2 regions of the Microbacterium sp. CGR2 genome follow, and region 2 is predicted to be linked to the other one. Evidence: riboswitches for the same ligand, from Rfam matches in the RefSeq annotation. Region 2 holds a riboswitch; the other holds the start of a gene.
The links. Region 2 has a riboswitch for thiamine pyrophosphate ahead of D7252_RS03295 (ECF transporter S component). Riboswitches for the same ligand answer to the same signal wherever they lie in the genome.
Positions count from the first base shown of each region.

Region 1 (9,065 bases), on a different contig from region 2:
CTCGTCAACGGAGACGTCGACTACTACGTCGGCACCTACTCCATCAACGACAAGCGCAAGGAGCAGATCAACTTCGCCGGTCCGTACTTCATCACGGGTCAGGGTCTGCTGGTGACGGCCGACAACGAAGACATCAAGAGCGAAGCGGATCTGACCGCGGACACCACGGTGTGCTCGGCGACGGGTTCGACGCCGATCCAGAACATCCGCGACAACTACCCGGAGGTTCCCACCAAGGAGTACGACCTGTACTCCGCGTGTGTCGAGGCTCTGCTCTCCGGCGAGGTCCAGGCGGTCACCACCGACCAGGCGATCCTCATCGGCTACGCCGCGCAGGACCCGGAGAACCTGAAGGTCGTCGGCGAGCCGTTCACGGAGGAGCGCTACGGCGTCGGCCTCGCCAAGGATGACACCGCGCTGCAGGAGCACATCAACACGCTCTTCACCGACGGTGGCGACATCTGGCAGGCGATCTTCGACAAGAACCTCGGAGAGTCGGGCATCGAAGTCGAACAGCCTGCTGTCGACTAATCGAACAGAGGGGGCGGCCGCGAAGGCCGCCCCCTCCTCATCCTGAAGGGGAGGACGGCGTGGACGTCATCTTCGGAAACCTCGATCTGTGGGGAACGGCGATCCGCAACACCCTGCTGATCTTCTTCGGCGGCGCGCTGCTCGCCCTGGTCCTCGGCATCATCGTCGGCGCCATGCGTGTCGCCCCCGTGCCGATCGCCCGCGGCGTCGGAACCGTGTACGTGAACCTCATCCGTAACACGCCGCTGACCCTCGTCTTCTTCTTCTTCATCTTCGGCTATCCGCAGCTCGGACTGCCGAAGCTCAGCACCACCGTCCTCGGCATCCTCGCCATCGGCATCTACACGGCCACGTACGTCGCCGAGGTGATCCGCGCGGGCATCAACACGGTGCCGGTCGGCCAGGCTGAGGCGGCGCGAGCGATCGGGCTGCCGTTCGGGCAGGTGATGTCGCTCGTCGTCCTTCCTCAGGCTTTCCGTTCCGTGGTGCCCCCGATGATGAGCGTCTTCATCGCCCTGCTGAAGAACACCACCGTCGCCGCCGGATTCTCTGTGGTCGAACTCGGCGCGGTCCGTTCCTATCTCAGTGAGCGCGGCGAGAACGCGCTCGTGGTTCTGCTCTGGGTGGCGCTCATCTTCGTCGCTCTGGTCATGCTGCTCAGCTGGCTCCAGCGATATCTCGAGAACAAGTGGAGGATCGCGCGATGACTTCCGTCCTGTACGACGTCCCCGGTCCCAAAGCGATCCTCCGTAACCGGCTGATCGGGGTGGCGACCGTCGTCGTCATCCTCGCTCTCCTCGCCTTCATCGGCTTCCGCTTCTACGAGAGCGGCCAGTTCGACGCGTCTCGCTGGTATGTCTTCACGTTCAGTGCCGTCTGGACGCAGATCTTCGGCGCCCTCGGACGCACGCTCGCCGCCTTCGGGCTCGCGGCGATCCTGAGTCTCGTCCTGGCCTTCGTGCTCGCCATCGGGCGGCTCTCCGATCGCGCCTGGATCCGGGTCCCGGTCACCGTCCTCACGGAGTTCTTCCGCGCGGTGCCGGTGCTCGTGTTCATGATGTTGCTCTACTACGGCCTTCCCACCCTCGGGGTCAAGATGGATCCGTATTGGGCGGTCGTCATCGCGCTGACCGTCTACAACGGCTCGGTGCTCGCCGAAGTGCTGCGTGCCGGAATCGAATCGCTGCCCCGCGGGCAGAAGGAAGCCGGCTACGCCATCGGGCTCCGCAAGAGCGGTGTCATGCGCCTCATCCTGTTCCCACAGGCCGTGCGCGCGATGCTCCCGGTGATCGTCGCCCAGCTCGTGGTGACGCTGAAGGACACCGCGCTCGGCTTCATCATCACGTACCCCGAACTGCTGTACTTCGCCAAGCAGCTCACGTCCCAGCAGGGCCGCCCGGTGCTGCAGTCGGCGTTCGTCATCGGCGGCATCTACATCGTCATGTGTCTGATCCTCTCGGGCATCGCCAAGTGGCTCGAGATCCGCACGCGTCGTTCGCCGCGACTCAAGGGTTACAACCCCGATTTCGGTGGCGCTGACCCGCGCCAGCATGGAGATGCGACGGTCACCGAAGTGATCGCGATGCAACGCGGAGGCGGCAAGTTCGACATGGGGAACGGGCCAGGAGCGGGGTGACCGGACGGGCGGACCGCCCGAGCGCCGGTAGACTCACATCTCGTGTCTGAGTCTCCCGAAATCACCCCGGAGGCGGTCGAAACGGCCGTCGCCGCCGCGCTTGCGGCGATAACTGCGGCCGCCGATACGGCCGAACTGAAAGCGGCGCGCGCCGCGCATGTCGCAGACGGATCGCCGCTCGCAGTCCTGAATGCGTCCATGCGCCAGGTCGCTCCCGAGAACAAGGCCGCTTTCGGCAAGCTCGTCGGGCAGGGCCGCGGCCAGGTGTCCAAGGCTCTCGCGGCCAAGGAAGCGGAACTCGCCGCCGCTGAGGTCGCCGCGCGGCTCGAAGCGGAGCGTGTCGACATCACCGCCGTCGCTTCGCGGACGCGGGTCGGCGCACGGCATCCGCTGACTCTTCTGCAGGACCAGGTTTCCGACATCTTCGTCGGCATGGGCTGGGAGATCGCGGAGGGCCCGGAGCTCGAGCACGAATGGTTCAACTTCGACGCGCTGAACTTCGACGTCGACCACCCCGCCCGCCAGGAGCAGGACACCTTCTACGTCGATCCGCCGTCGCGTCATCTGGTGATGCGCACGCACACGAGCCCCGTGCAGGTGCGCTCGATGCTCGACCGCGAGGTCCCGATCTACGTGCTGTGCCCGGGTCGCGTGTACCGCACCGACGAGTTCGACGCCACGCACCTGCCGGTGTTCACCCAGTTCGAGGGTCTCGTCATCGACAAGGGCATCACGATGGCGCACCTCAAGGGCACCCTCGACCATTTCGCGAAGCTGCTGTTCGGCCCGGAGGCGAAGACCCGCTTCCGCACCAACTACTTCCCCTTCACCGAGCCCTCCGCCGAGCTCGACCTCTGGCACCCGACCTTCAAGGGTGGCGCGCGCTGGATCGAGTGGGGTGGCTGCGGCATGGTCAACCCCAACGTGTTGCGCGCTGCCGGGATCGACCCCGAGGTCTACAGCGGTTTCGCGTTCGGCATGGGTATCGAGCGGGGCCTGATGTTCCGCAGTGACGTTCAGGACATGCGCGATATGGCCGAGGGCGATGTCCGATTCAGTGAGCAGTACGGGATGGTGGTGTGATGCGCGTCCCGCTTTCGTGGTTGCGTGAGTACGTCGATCTGGCAGCGGATGCCACGCCCGAGGATGTCCTCGCGGCTCTGGTGACCGTCGGATTCGAAGAGGAGGACGTGCACCGCTTCGAGATCTCCGGTCCCGTCGTGGTCGGCCAGGTGGTCTCACTCGAGGCAGAGCCGCAGTCGAACGGTAAGACGATCAACTGGTGTCAGGTCGATGTCGGCGAGGCGAACGGCGGCATCCGCGGGATCGTCTGCGGTGCGCACAACTTCGTCGCCGGTGACAAGGTCGTCGTGACGCTGCCGGGCGCCGTGCTCCCCGGCCCGTTCCCGATCGCCGCGCGCAAGACCTACGGCCACGTCTCCGACGGGATGATCGCATCGGCACGAGAGCTGGGCCTGGGTGACGAGCACGACGGGATCCTCGTCCTGTCCGACCTCGGCGTCGATGCCCCCGTGGGTGCCGACGCGATCGCGCTGCTCGGTCTGGATGACGTCGCCGTGGAGATCAACGTCACCCCGGACCGCGGGTATGCCTTCTCGGTACGAGGGGTGGCCCGCGAGTACTCACACGCCACCGGCGCGGACTTCCGTGATCCCGCCGAGCGCGACTTCGCCGAGCTGCAGCCCGGCAGCGGGCACACGGCCGTCGTCGACGACGTCGCCCCGGTGCGCGACCGCGTCGGTGCGAGCGAGTTCGTCACCCGCGTCGTGCGCGACGTCGATCCGGCACGTCCCACCCCGCCGTGGATGGTGGCTCGCCTGTCGCTCGCCGGAATGCGCTCGCTGGGCATCCTGATCGACATCACGAACTACGTGATGCTCGAGCTGGGACAGCCGCTCCACGGCTACGATCTCGACAAGCTCGCCGGCGGCATCACCGTGCGTCGGGCGACGCCGGGCGAGAAGATGACCACCCTCGACGGTGTCGAGCGGTCCCTCCACGTGGAAGACCTGCTCATCACCGACGACTCCGGTCCCATCGGCCTCGCCGGCGTGATGGGCGGCGGCACGACGGAGATGAGCGCGACCACGCGCAACGTGTTGATCGAGGCGGCCGCGTTCGATCCGATCACCATCGCGCGGTCGGCTCGCCGGCACAAGCTGCCCAGCGAGGCATCCAAGCGCTTCGAGCGTGGCGTCGACCCGCTGATCCCGTTCGTCGCGGCGCGCCGTGCGGCTGATCTGATGGTCGAATTCGCCGGTGGCACGCTCACCGAAGAGGGCGGAGCGCTGTTCGCCGAGGTCTTCGTGGCCGAGATCGAACTTCCGGCCGGTTTCGTGCAGGGACTCATCGGCGTCGACTACACGGATGCGGAGATCACCGGTGCGCTGACCACGATCGGTGCAGACGTGTCCGACAGCGAGAACGGTTGGACGGTGATCCCGCCGACCTGGCGTCCCGACCTCACTGACAAGTGGACACTCGCTGAAGAGGTGGCCCGCATCCACGGGCTCGACCGCATCCCTTCCGTGCTGCCCACCCCGCCGTCCGGGCGAGGTCTCACGGCTCACCAGCAGGGGCGACGTCGTGTCGCCGACGCCCTCGCTGCCGCTGGATTCGTCGAGACGCCGGCGTTCCCGTTCACGACGGAGGCGCTGAACGACCTGCACGGATCGCCGACGGGGGAGCATCTGCCCAGCATCCGTCTGGCGAATCCTCTCGACGGTCAGGCTCCGTTCCTGCGCCGCTCGCTCATCCCGGGTCTGCTGCAGACCGCGCATCGGAACATCTCGCGCGGCTTCACCGATCTCGCGATCTTCGAGACGGGCGCGGTGTTCCTGCCGGATGCCGGGGTCGAGTACGGTACCGACGACGTTCCGCCGCTCGGCGAACGGCCCGCCGATGCGAAGCTCGCGGAACTCGACGCGTCGATCCCGCCGCAGCATCGACACGTGGCGGTGCTGCTCACCGGCAACGTCTCGCCCCGTCAGCCCGGTCGGGCGGCCGAGTCGGCAGGGTTGACCGAAGCTCTGGACGCCGTCCGAGTGATCGCGGCCGCGGCCGGGGTCGAGATCGACGTCGTGCAGGCGGAGCGCGCCGCGCTGCACCCCGGCCGGACCGGTGCACTTCGCGTGGGTGCGGAGGAGGTCGGCTACGTCGGCGAGCTGCACCCCGCCGCCGCGGCGGAAGCGGATCTGCCGGGACGCGCGACCGTCGTGGAAATCGACCTCGACCGGATTCTCGAGCTCGCGGGTGCGCGCATCGTCGCCGAGTCGCTGTCGACGTTCCCGGCCGCCACCCAGGATGTATCGCTCACGCTTCCCGCGGATGTCGCTGCCGGGGATGTGCGTGCCGCTCTGACCGATGGTGCCGGTGCGTTGCTCGAATCCGTGCGACTCGTCGACGACTACCGCGGCGAGGGAGTGCCGGATGGCTCGAAGAGCCTGACGTTCGCGATGCGCTTCCGCGCCGACGACCGGACCCTCACCGCAGCGGAGGCCACCGAGGCGAAGCTCGCCGGGGTCGCGGCCGCTGCCGAGCTGTTCGGTGCCGCACTCCGCGACTGAGGCGCGTACCCCGTGACTGAGGCGCGTACCCCAGCGAAGGCCCTTCTGCTTCGAGCAGAAGGGCCTTCCGCGTAGCTCCGGATGCTGGTGACATGGACCCATGACGGACGTGCTGATTCTCGGTGGGACGGGCTGGCTCTCCGGGCGCATCGCCCGCCGATGGGTGGATGCCGGCGCTGCGGTGACATGCCTCGCGCGCGGCGATCGCCCGGCGCCACGCGGAGCAGAGCTGGTGCGTGGCGACCGCGACGACCCCGAGGTGTATTCCGCCCTTGCCGCGCGCGACTGGGATCAGGTGGTCGACATCTCCTCGCAGGCGTCGCATGTGGCCGCCGCGGTCGGGTCGCTGGGAGGTCGCGCCGCGCGCTGGACTTACATCTCCTCGATGTCGGTCTATGCCGATGACGAGACCGTCGGAGCGGATGAGTCCGCGCCGCGGCACCCGCCGGCCCGCAACGGCGACGAATATGAGTACGGCGCGCAGAAAGCTGCCGGCGAGGATGCGGTCGGCGCACTCGGAGATCGCGCCCTCGTCGTGCGACCGGGCCTCATCGCCGGAGACGGCGACCCCAGCGACAGATTCGGATACTGGGCGGCCGCCTTCCTGAGAGCGGGAGACGGCCCGGTGGTCGCGCCCCCGCTCGACGGACGGACGACGCAGGTGATCGACGTCGACGACCTCGCCGCCGCCGTGGTTGCCGGAACCGCCCACGGCGCGGTCAACGCGATCGGTGACCGGCATCCGCTCGCTGAAGTGCTTCAGATGGTGCAGGCAGCCGCCGGGCATCGCGGGGAGATCGTCAGCGCGGAGGAAAGCTGGTTGGTGGCCCGGGGTGTCGAGTACTGGGCGGGGGAGCGGTCGCTGCCGCTCTGGCTCCCTGCGGAGATGACGGGCTTCATGACCCGCTCGAATCGACGGTACCTCGCCACCGGCGGGACGCTCCGTCCGCTCGCCGAGACGATCGCACGCGTGGTGGCCGATGAGCGCGTGCGAGGTGTCGATCGTGTCCGCCGCGCCGGCCTCACGAGAGCCGCGGAGATGAGCCTGCTGGCCGAGCTCGGTCGCTAGACTTCGAGCAGTGACACGGGGTGCCGCATCCGCGGCTGAGAACAGACCCGTCGAACCTGATCTAGTTCGTACTAGCGAAGGGATGTCGCGATGAGCGATCGTCTGCGTCCGGAAACCACCATCGATCTCGCCTCTTCGGCGGCGAGCCTGCTCGAGGCCCTCCGGGCATCTCCACCCTTGACCCACTGCATAACGAACGCCGTCGTCACCGGCTTCACAGCCAACGTGCTGCTCGCGGTGGGAGCAGCACCCGCGATGGTCGACATCGTGGGCGAGGCGGAGATGTTCGCCGGTGTCGCTTCCGGCCTCCTGATCAATTTGGGCACACCGACGCCCGAGCAGCGCGCGGCCGCCCTCGAAGCGGTCACGGGTGCCGCGGCATCCGGAACGCCGTGGGTGCTGGACCCGGTCGCGATCGGCGCGTTGCCGGTGCGGACCGCGCTCGCCCATCGGCTGCTCGAACAGCGGCCGACGGCGATCCGCGGGAACGCCTCCGAGATCCTCGCACTGGCGGGCCTCGGTGCCGGCGGGCGAGGCGTGGACGCCACCCACAGCACGGATGCCGCCGCCGACGCCGCTGTCTCACTCGCACGTCGCACCGGCGGGGTGGCCGCGATCTCCGGGCCGACCGACCTCATCACCGATGGCGAGAGAGTGATTCGGCTCGCCAACGGACATGAGCTCCTCACCCGCGTCACGGGCGGGGGATGTGCACTGGGGGCGGTGATGGCCGCCTTCCTCGGCGCGGCCGACGCCGCACGATTCGACGCACTCACGGCGGTCGCCTCCGCGACCCTCGTGTACACGATCGCAGCCGAGATGGCGGCCGAAGGCGCGAGCGGACCGGGAAGCTTCGCCGTCGCCCTGTTGGACGCCCTCGCCTCCCTGGCGCCCGACGAGATCGTCTCCCGGGCGCGCGTCGAGGTCGGTGCGCTGTGAGACTCGACCTCTCTGTCTATCTCGTGACCGACGCGGGCCTGTGTGGAGACCGCGGTGTGGTCGAGACGGTGCGACTGGCCGTCGACGGGGGAGTGAGCATCGTGCAGCTACGCGACAAGTCCGCGTCCGACGTGGAGATCGTGGATCAGCTCGTCGAACTCTCACGCGTCATCGACGGCCGCGCTCTGTTGGTCGTGAACGACCGGCTCGATGCCGCGCTCGCCGCTCGCGCACGAGGAGCAAGGGTGGACGGCGTTCACCTCGGGCAGGGCGACCAGTCGGTGCGGGGAGCCCGGGAAGCTCTGGGGCCCGACGCGATCGTCGGTCTCACCGCCAACAGTCTCACGCACCTCGATCAACTGCGTCGGCTCCCACCCGGAACCGTCGACTACCTCGGAGTCGGGGTCATCCGACCGACACTGACGAAGCCAGACCATCCGCCGGCGCTCGGCATCGAGGGGTTCCGCGCCTTCGCGGAAGCCAGTCCGCTTCCCTGTGTCGCGATCGGCGGAGTTCGCATCGACGACAGCGAGGCACTGCAGGAAGCCGGGGCGGCAGGACTGGCCGTGGTCTCGGCGTTGTGCGCAGCGGCGGACCCCCGCGCGGAGGCAGGAGAGTTCGTGCGGCGCTGGCGCGCCGGGGCGGTCCCGCGCGTTCTCAGCATCGCGGGGAGTGATCCGTCTGGCGGCGCGGGCATCCAGGCCGACCTCAAGTCGATCGCGGCGAACGGCGGGTACGGGATGGCCGCGCTCACCGCGCTCACTGCGCAGAACACCCGCGGCGTGCGCGCGGTGCACGTGCCACCCACGGACTTCCTGCGTGCCCAACTCGACGCGATCTCCGATGACATCACCGTCGACGCCGTGAAGATCGGGATGCTGGCGAACGCCGACGTCATCCGGACCGTGGTCGCGTGGCTCGATGCTGTTCGCCCGCCCACGGTGGTGATCGACCCGGTGATGGTCGCCACCTCCGGCGATCGGCTGCTCGACGCCGAAGCGGAGGCCGGGCTGCGCGAGCTCATGCGTCTCGCCGACCTCGTCACTCCGAACCTCGCCGAGCTCGCGGTGCTAGTCGGCAGAGAACTGTCGTCCTGGGCGGAAGCCCTCGCCGCCGCGGAAGAGCTGTCGGCGCAGGTCGGGTCCGCGGTTCTGGTCAAGGGTGGTCATCTGGCCGGCGCGGACGCCCCGGACGCGCTGGTCGACGCGGGGAACGGCATCCGAGTGGAGTTTCCCGGCGCACGCATCGAGACCCGCCACACGCACGGGACCGGATGCTCCCTCTCGTCCGCGATCGCCACCCG
Region 1 covers NZ_RBHX01000002.1:13,777-22,841, reverse strand. The annotation lists gene D7252_RS18520 (glutamate ABC transporter substrate-binding protein) at 1-531, shown strand, start outside; gene D7252_RS18515 (amino acid ABC transporter permease) at 591-1,238, shown strand; gene D7252_RS18510 (amino acid ABC transporter permease) at 1,235-2,167, shown strand; gene pheS (phenylalanine--tRNA ligase subunit alpha) at 2,210-3,250, shown strand; gene pheT (phenylalanine--tRNA ligase subunit beta) at 3,250-5,754, shown strand; gene D7252_RS18495 (NAD-dependent epimerase/dehydratase family protein) at 5,855-6,823, shown strand; TPP riboswitch at 6,830-6,923, shown strand; gene thiM (hydroxyethylthiazole kinase) at 6,914-7,762, shown strand; gene D7252_RS18485 (bifunctional hydroxymethylpyrimidine kinase/phosphomethylpyrimidine kinase) at 7,759-9,065, shown strand, end outside.
Region 1: linked by a shared signal. The riboswitch ahead of thiM (hydroxyethylthiazole kinase) and the one ahead of D7252_RS03295 (ECF transporter S component) in region 2 are both predicted to bind thiamine pyrophosphate.

Region 2 (9,065 bases):
GAGCTCAGTGGCGGCCGCATCCTGCTCGACGGGCAGGACATCTCGGAGATCACCCGCGACGACCTGCGCTCCCGCACCGGCATGGTGCTGCAGGACCCGTGGTTGTTCGCCGGCAGCATCCGCGAGAACATCCGGTACGGTCGCTCCACCGCGACCGACGAAGAGGTTCTCGCAGCGGCGAAGGCGACCTACGTCGACCGATTCGTGCACGCTCTTCCCGAGGGTTACGACACCGTGCTCGACGAAGACGCCTCGAACGTCTCCGCAGGTGAGCGTCAGCTCATCACCATCGCGCGGGCATTCGTCGCGCAGCCGTCGATCCTCATCCTCGACGAGGCCACGTCGGCGGTCGACACCCGCACCGAGCTGCTGCTGCAGCACGCGATGGCGGCGCTCCGTCACGGGCGCACGTCGTTCGTGATCGCGCACCGACTGTCGACCATCCGTGACGCCGACCTCATCCTCGTGATGGAGCACGGTGACATCGTCGAGAAGGGCACGCACGACGAGCTCATCACCGCGCAGGGTGCGTACTGGCGCCTGTACCAGTCGCAGTTCGAGCAGGCGGCGACGGACATCGACGCTGAAGAAGCTCTCACCGGGACGACGCCTGTCGTCGTCACCGGCGACGCTGACGGGTCGGACAGCGCACAGGAACAGGCGAGTGACGCGGTTCGCGGCGTCACCGTCGGAGCCCAGGCGCCGGCGTCAGAAGCCGCGGCCGCCAAGGCCGTGATCGAAGACGGGGCAGACGATTCGGGCTCTCGGGCCTGACATCCCCCAGTGAGACGCCCCGCCCCGGTCAGCCGGAGCGGGGCGTCTCACGTTCAGCGACCGGGCGTCACGATCCGTCGGCGTCGGCGTCGATGCCGAGCAGTTCGAGTGGATGGGTCAGGCGCCACCACGGGCTCGGCCCCTCGAGCTCCTCTGCGAGGGTGAGCGCGGTGGTGGTCGTGTCGATCGGCCCGGCGGTGGTCAGCGACCCCACCTCTGCGCCCTCCGCCGTCTCGTCGCCCAACTCGAAAACGGGAGTCGCCGTCGCGATGGCGCCGTTCCACAGCACGACTTCGGCATCGGCATCCGTGACGACGTCGACCTTCTCGCCCCACACGGTGGTGACTTCGCCGACGATCGTGCCCTCGGCGACCGCAGGTTCCTGTGCCTGCAGCGCCGCCTCCATCTCGGCGAACAACGAGCGCGTCGCGGCGAGGCGCTGCTTGTCGTCGTCCTGATTGAGGGCCGCGGCGAACAGGTGCACCGTGGTGTCGTCGATCTGCACGTCCTTCGCCGTGAGCAGGTTCCAGCCGACGAGGGTGCCGGTCTTGATGCCGACGACTCCAGGGTCGGCCAGCATCCCGTTCGTGTTCTCGACCCGTCCGGCGCCGGGCAGATCGACGGACTTCGTGCCGACGATCTCGGCGAACACCGGGTTCTTCATGGCCCACTCGCCGAGGTCGATCAACGCCTCGGGTGTCGCCACGTTGCGCTCGTCGAAGCCGGACGGCGTCACCACGGTGATGCCGTCGAGACCCCGGTCATTCAGCCAGATCGCGGCGGCACTGGCGAACTCCTCTTCGGATCCCCAGATCTCCGCCACCAGACGGTCGATGTAGTTGTTGGCCGATCCCAGCAGAGTGCCCTGCAGCAGTTGGTACTCGGTGAGCACGCCGTCGACCGGAACATCCAGCGCGGACTGATCGGCCCGGCGGTAGTTCCAGTAGTCGATGCTGTCGCCGAAGGTGAAGGAGAACTCGGGGCCCTGTTCGCCGAGCGCCAGCGGCATCCGATCGAGCACCATGAGGCTGCTGACGACCTTCGTGATGCTCGCGATGCTCACGGCTTCGGCGGCGGATGCCGAGGCGCCGACCCCGGCGATACCCACGGAGGCGCTGCCCTGCGCCGGCCAGGTCATCGCCGCGGCGGGCGCGGGTATCGTCTCGAACCCGACCGCCTGCACGGTGGGCGCGACTTCGTGCAGCGGCCACAGCAGCGTCGTCCCGGTGTAAGCGACGGCCAGCGTCGCCAGCAGGCCGAGGGGGATGAGCACGCCTGGACGGGCGAGCGGCGGCTGCAACCGTGCTCCGCTCATGACGCTGACCACCTTCTCGCTCTTCGCGGTCTCGTCGAGCGTCGCGCCGGGGGAATGCGCGGCCACAGCGGCCGGGTCGACCCAGGTCAGTGCCGTCGCGGGGACCTCGTCGTCCGCCCACCGGGCGTCAGGTTGAAGGATGGCGGTGGCATCCTCGACGGGATCTGGGGCGGTCACTCGCTTACGGTACCGAATCCCGGGCGAGAATCTGCTGCGCGGGCCGCCGCGACACGGGGTGTCGTGTCCGCGGTAGTATCGTCAGCACAACCACGGGAGTCCGGCGAGCCGGGCTGAGAGGGAGCGAATCGCGCTTCGACCGTCGAACCTGATCTGGGTAATGCCAGCGCAGGGAGGAGTTCAGATGAGTACATCCACGTCCCCGTCCGCCAAGGATCGGGTCTCTGCCACGACGCATCGAGGGCTGAGCGACCCGCAGCTCTGGCGTTGGCGCGTCGTCGACATCGTTGTCGCTGCTGTTCTCGGTGTCGCGATCGGCCTCGTCTTCTGGGGCTGGAACACGATCGGCTATGCATGGTTCGGCGCGGCCGACGCGCTGACGCCGGGACTCGGCGGGATCGCTGTGGGCATCTGGCTGCTCGGCGGAGTCGTCGGCGGCCTCGTCATCCGCAAGCCCGGTGCCGCGCTGGTCGTCGAACTCGTCGCAGCAATCGTCTCGATGCTGATCGGCAACGTCTGGGGCATCTCGACCGTTCTCTCCGGTCTCGTGCAGGGGCTCGGCGCGGAGCTCATCTTCGCCCTGTTCCTCTACCGCCGCTTCGGGATCGTCGTCGCCGCGCTCGCGGGGATGGGCGCGGCGGCTGCCGCGTGGATCTTCGAGCTCTTCTACGGCAGCTCGCCCAACATCCTGAAGTCGTTCGAGTTCAACACCATCTACCTGGTGTGCGTCGTCATCTCCGGTGCGATCCTGGCCGGCCTCGTCGGCTGGCTGCTGGTGCGGGCGCTGGCGGTCACAGGTGCCCTCAGCCGCTTCGCCGTCGGGCGAGAGCACATGCGCGAGGTCTGAGCATGACCGTGGCATCCCCGGCCCGCGTGCAGGCGGCGGGCTGGGGGTGGAGGTACGCCGGACGGAAGCGCCCAGCGGTCGCCGACGTGAGCTTTTCCATCGAACCCGGGGAGAGGGTGCTCCTCCTCGGCGCATCGGGGGCAGGGAAGTCGACCCTGCTCGCGGGCCTGGCCGGTGTGCTGGGCGATGCCGACGAAGGCGATCGGACCGGCACCCTGTTGGTCGATGGCGCCGCACCCGAGTCGCGCCGCGGCGAGGTGGGGCTCGTTCTGCAGGATCCGGATGCCGGTATCGTCCTGTCCAAGGTCGCGGATGACATCGCCTTCGGCTGCGAGAATCTCGGCGTTCCGGCGTCCGAGATCCCTGGACGCGTTAGCGAGGCGATGGATGCGGTCGGCCTCGATGTGCCGCTGCAACGGCCGACGAAGGCGTTGTCGGGAGGTCAGAAGCAACGGCTCGTGCTCGCCGGAGTCCTGGCGATGCGCCCCGGCCTTCTTCTGCTCGATGAGCCGACAGCGAACCTCGACCCCGACGGTGTGCGCGAGGTGCGGGCGAGCGTCGAACGCGCTGTCGCATCGACGGGCGCCACGCTCGTCGTGGTCGAGCATCGGACCCCGATCTGGGTCGACCTGATGACTCGGGTGATCGTGCTCGCCGCGGACGGAGGTCTCCTGGCGGACGGGGCGCCGGACCGGGTCTTCGGCGAGCACGGCGCCGCACTCGCCGATGCCGGCGTCTGGGTGCCGGGCCGTGGCATCGACCTGCCCGTGCTGGAGCAGGTGACAGCATCCGACGCGCTCTCGGCGTCCGACCTCTCGGTCGCCCGCGAGCCCGGCGTCGCCGTGCGATCGGGTCTCGAGGTGCACGTACCGCGCGCGAACGCGACGGTGATCACCGGCGCCAACGGCACGGGCAAGTCCACCCTGGCGCTGACGCTCGCCGGCCTCATCCCGGAGTACACCGGTGAGGTGCGCGCAGCGCCGGAACTCGCTGGGCGCCGCGGTCTGCGACCCATCCGTTGGACATCCCGCGAACTGCTCACCCGCATCGGGATGGTGTTTCAGGAGCCGGAGCATCAGTTCCTCGCCCAGACCCTGCGTGACGAACTCGCTGTCGGGCCGCGCGCGCTCGGGTGGACGAAGGCACGCACGGATGCTGTCGTGGACGAGCTGCTGGAGCGTCTCGGCCTCACCTCGCTCGCTCTGGCCAATCCCTTCACGCTCTCGGGGGGCCAGAAACGACGCTTGTCTGTGGCCACGGTGCTCGCAGGCGCACCCGAGATCATCGTTCTCGACGAACCCACGTTCGGACAGGACCGTCGCGGTTGGATCTCCCTGGTCGCCCTGCTGCAGGAGGAGATCGCCCGAGGTCGTTCGATCGTCGCCGTCACGCACGACGACGCGGTGATCCGGCACCTGGGCGGACACCGCATCGAACTGGAGACCGCATCGTGACGGTGACCGAGACAGCACGGTCGGTGTGGCTGGACGGCGTCAATCCGGTGACGAAGATCGTGCTCGCCGTGCTCCTCTCGGTGCCGCTGTTCGCATCGATCGACATCGTCAGCGCCCTCGTCGCGATCGCCCTTCAGCTTCTGTGTCTCCCGCTGACCGGGCTGCGTCTGATCACCGTGTTGAAACGGCTGCTGCCGATCGCTGTCTTCGCGCCGGTAGCCGGGATCAGCATGCTGCTGTACGCGGAACCGGCGGGCGAGGTCTACTGGACGTTCGGCTTCGCCACCATCAGCGACGACTCGATCTCGCTGGCGATCGCCGTGAGCCTGCGGGTGATCGCGCTCGGTCTGCCGACGATCCTCCTGTTCGGCGGGACCGACCCGACGCAGCTCGCGGATGCTCTCTCGCAGGTGGCGAAGCTTCCCAGTCGCTTCGTTCTCGGCATCCTCGCCGGCACCCGGATGCTGGGACTGTTCCTCGATGACTGGCGCACCATGGGTCTCGCCCGCCGCGCACGCGGTGTCGGAGACCGCGGGGTGCTTCGGCGGTTCTTCTCCATGGCCTTCGTGCTGCTGGTCTTCGCCGTGCGCCGCGGCTCGAAGCTGGCTCTCGCCATGGAAGCGCGGGGCTTCGGGTCAGACATTCCGCGCACCTGGTCACGACCGTCGCGGCTGCATCCACGCGATGGCGGGGCGCTGCTCGGCGGGGCCATGATCATGGTGCTGGCGCTCACTGCGGCTGCGGCTCTGGGCACCTTCCGCTTCGTCTGGAGTTGAAGGAGCGGTGGCCTGCCGGCCACGCGACGCGGAGGGTGCCTTTCAGCCCGCGTTCCAGAGGTCTCGGTAGTAGGCCAGGCGCTCGCGGTCGGGCTCGACGCCGTACGCCTCGATGAGTGTGTCCTCCCAGCCGGGCCCGTAGTTCCATTCGGTGCTCATGGCGGCGACGGCGATGTCGGCCCAGCGGTCGGCGACCCCGAGCAGGGCCAGGTCGACGTGTGCGAGCGGGCGGCCCTCTGCATCCAGGAGAGTGTTCGGGCAGCAGGCGTCGCCATGACTGACGACCAGGCGATCGATCGGGGGAGGGGTGTGCAGGGCAGCCGGTATCTCGATGCCGCGCTCCTCTGCGTTCGCGATGCGCCAGGCGACGCTCCAGTCCCAGGGGCACACCGCCACCGGGAGGCTGTCGTGGAGCACCCGAAGGCCCGCCCCCACGGCCCGAACGGCCGTCTCGGGCTGAGCCACCCAGACGGGATCCACGGCGCTGAGACCCTCGACCGCGGCGGTCACCAGCCACTCGTGGGTGTCGTCGTGACCGTGGTCGAGGACGGTGGGCACGGTGATCCACCGAGATGCCCAGGTGAGGCGCTCGGCCTCGTCTTCCAGTGTGGACTCGGCGTTCCTCGGGCCCCACTTGATGTAGAAAGGCTCATCGGCCCCCGTGGCTCGGAACGTCAGGCCCCCGAGGTTGTTGTGCCAGACGCAGACGAGGTCGGCGCCGTGCGCGAGGAGGCGGACCTGCTCGGGTACCACGACGGTTTCGGCGGGGATCGACATCGTTCCATCCTGGCGCAGCACTCGGCTTCTGGCGCGCACCCGAGACCACGTAGGCTGAGACTGCGTTTCACGACAGCGAGCCGCACGTCGACGTTCGAGGGAGAACTTCAGATGCAGATCAGCGAACAGGGCGTGCTCATCACGGGCGGGGCTTCCGGCCTCGGCCTCGCCACGGCGCGCAGACTCGCCACTGCTGGCGCGCACATCACCATCGTCGACCTCGCCTCGTCGAAAGGGGGGGAGATCGCCGACGAACTCGGCGGACTCTTCGTCGCCGCCGACGTCACGAGCGCAGAAGACGTGCACGCCGCGGTCGCCACAGCTCAGGCCGCGGCACCGCTGCGTGTCGTGATCAACTGCGCCGGCATCGCGCCGCCCGCGAAGGTGCTCGACCGCGACGGCAATCCGGTCGCGCTCGCCGACTTCGAGCGGGTCGTCCGCATCAACCTCGTCGGCACCTTCAACGTCCTGTCGCAGGCAGCCGCCGTGATCGCGAAGAACGACCTGCAGGACGAGGAGCGCGGCGTGATCGTGAACACCGCGAGCGTCGCCGCGTTCGACGGGCAGATCGGGCAGCCCGCCTACGCGGCATCCAAGGGCGGAGTGCACGCGATGACCTTGCCGGTCGCCCGCGAACTCGCACGTCACGGCATCCGCGTGTGCACCATCGCCCCCGGGATCATGGGGACGCCGATGCTGATGGGGCTGCCTCAGGCGGCGCAGGATTCGCTCGGTCAGCAGGTGCCCTTCCCCTCGCGCCTCGGCCGCCCCGACGAATATGCCGCCCTCGTGGAGCACATCGTGGCCAACCCGTACCTCAACGGCGAGACGATCCGACTCGACGGTGCCATCCGGATGGCACCGAAGTAGACCCCGCACGCTTTTCCGGTGCGGATGCAGGATGAGCCGCGACCGGAACGCACCGAACCAAGGAGAACTCATGACACTGGCAGGCAAGACCATCCTCATGTCGGGCGGCAGCCGTGGCATCGGCCTCGCGATCGCACTGCGCGCGGCCCGAGACGGTGCGAACATCGCGATGCTCGCGAAGACCGACACTCCGCATCCGAAGCTCGAAGGCACCGTCCACAGCGCCGCCGAACTGATCAGGGAAGCGGGTGGGCAGGCCTTGCCGATCGTCGGCGACGTGCGCGACGACGACCACATCACCGAGGCGGTGATGAAGACGCAGGGCGAGTTCGGCGGCATCGACATCGTCATCAACAACGCCAGTGTCATCGACCTGTCGCGCTCGCTCGACCTCGACGCGAAGAAGTACGACCTGATGCAGGACGTGAACGTCCGCGGCACCTTCATGCTCTCGCGTGCCGCGGTTCCGATGCTGAAGGATGCGCAGAACCCGCACATCCTCTCGCTCTCCCCGCCCCTGAACCCGACGCCCAAATGGCTCGGAGCGCACACCGGGTACACGCTCGCGAAGTTCGGCATGACCATGGTCACGCTCGGGCTGGCGGCAGAGTTCGCCCGAGACGGCATCGCCGCGAACACGCTCTGGCCCCGGACGACGATCGCGACGGCGGCCGTGCAGAACCTCCTCGGCGGCGACAAGGTCATGGCGGCGAGCCGCACGGCCGACATCTACGCGGATGCCGCGTACTCCGTGCTGCTCAAGCCGGCCGACACCTACAGCGGACGCTCCCTCATCGTGGAGGACGTGCTGGAGGCGGACGGCATCACCGACTTCTCCGGGTACGCGGCCATCCCGGGTACCCCCGACAACGCCCTGTTCCCGGATATCTTCCTCGACTGAGCGCGGCAGTCAGAACAGCAGGTAGAGGGCGCCGAGCACGGTCAGGACGATGACGATGCGGTCGAAAAGGCGCTGATCCATCCGTTTCGCGAGACGGATGCCGGCGAGCGCGCCGACGACGACCAAGGGAGCGAGCACGGCATCCATCAGCAGGACCTGTCCCTCGAACAGTCCGAGTCCGGCGAGGAACGGCACTTTGATCAGGTTGATGATCGCGAAGAACCAGGCCGAGGTGCCGAGGAAGACCTGCACGGGGGTGCGGGTGGCGAGGAAGTACATCGACATCACCGGACCGCCGGCGTTCGCGACCATCGTGGTGAACCCGCCGAGGGTGCCGTAGACGCCGGACAGCAGGATGCCGCCGCGTGCGGTCGCCACCGCATCCGCTCTGTCCTGTCGCCATCGCCGCCAGAGGGTCACCGCGATCATCAGCAGCAGAATCACGCCGATCGCGCGCCGGACGATCCCGTCGCCGGCGAGCGCGAGGAACGCGAACCCGGCGATGAGACCGGCGATCACCGCGGGCGCGAGACGAAGCAGAGTCGGCCAATGCGCGTGGCGACGGTACGTGATCAAGGCGAAGACATCGCCGACCATCAGGAGCAGAAGCATCGCGGCCGTCGACGTGCGAGCCGGGAGTACCGCCGCGAACAGGGCGATGGCGAGGATGCTGCCGCCGGGAAGCGCCGTCTTGGAGATGCCGATCGTGACCGCGGCCAGCCCGAGCGCCGCCCAGGCCCAGGGCAGCAGGTCGGGCATCACCCCTTCGCGGCGGCGAGGGCCGCGCTGAAGCGGGCGGCGCGCTGCTCGAGGTCAGCCCAGTCGGCTGCTGCGATGGAGGCGCCGTTCGCCAGGTCGCCGCCGGCGCCCACGGCCACCGCACCGGCCGTGAACCAGGCCGCGAGGTTGTCGGGGGTCACCCCGCCGGTCGGCATGAGCGGGGCGTCCGGGAACGGTCCGCGCAGCGAACCCAGGTACGACGGACCGCCGAGCGAGGCGGGGAAGATCTTCACCACGTCGACACCGAGCTCTAGAGCGGCCATCACCTCGGTGGGCGTCATCGCTCCCGTCATGACGACGCGTCCGGTGTCGAGCATCGCACGGGTCAGGGCGGGGAGAGTCCCGGGGCTGACGAGGAACTCCGCGCCGGCATCCGCGGCGAGAGTCGCCTGCT
Region 2 covers NZ_RBHX01000001.1:625,910-634,974, reverse strand. The annotation lists gene D7252_RS03305 (ABC transporter ATP-binding protein) at 1-774, shown strand, start outside; gene D7252_RS03300 (D-alanyl-D-alanine carboxypeptidase) at 842-2,266, opposite strand; TPP riboswitch at 2,349-2,460, shown strand; gene D7252_RS03295 (ECF transporter S component) at 2,451-3,113, shown strand; gene D7252_RS03290 (ABC transporter ATP-binding protein) at 3,116-4,567, shown strand; gene D7252_RS03285 (energy-coupling factor transporter transmembrane protein EcfT) at 4,564-5,343, shown strand; gene D7252_RS03280 (aminoglycoside 3'-phosphotransferase) at 5,386-6,120, opposite strand; gene D7252_RS03275 (SDR family NAD(P)-dependent oxidoreductase) at 6,232-6,990, shown strand; gene D7252_RS03270 (NAD(P)-dependent oxidoreductase) at 7,061-7,891, shown strand; gene D7252_RS03265 (sulfite exporter TauE/SafE family protein) at 7,901-8,650, opposite strand; gene D7252_RS03260 (bifunctional 4-hydroxy-2-oxoglutarate aldolase/2-dehydro-3-deoxy-phosphogluconate aldolase) at 8,650-9,065, opposite strand, start outside.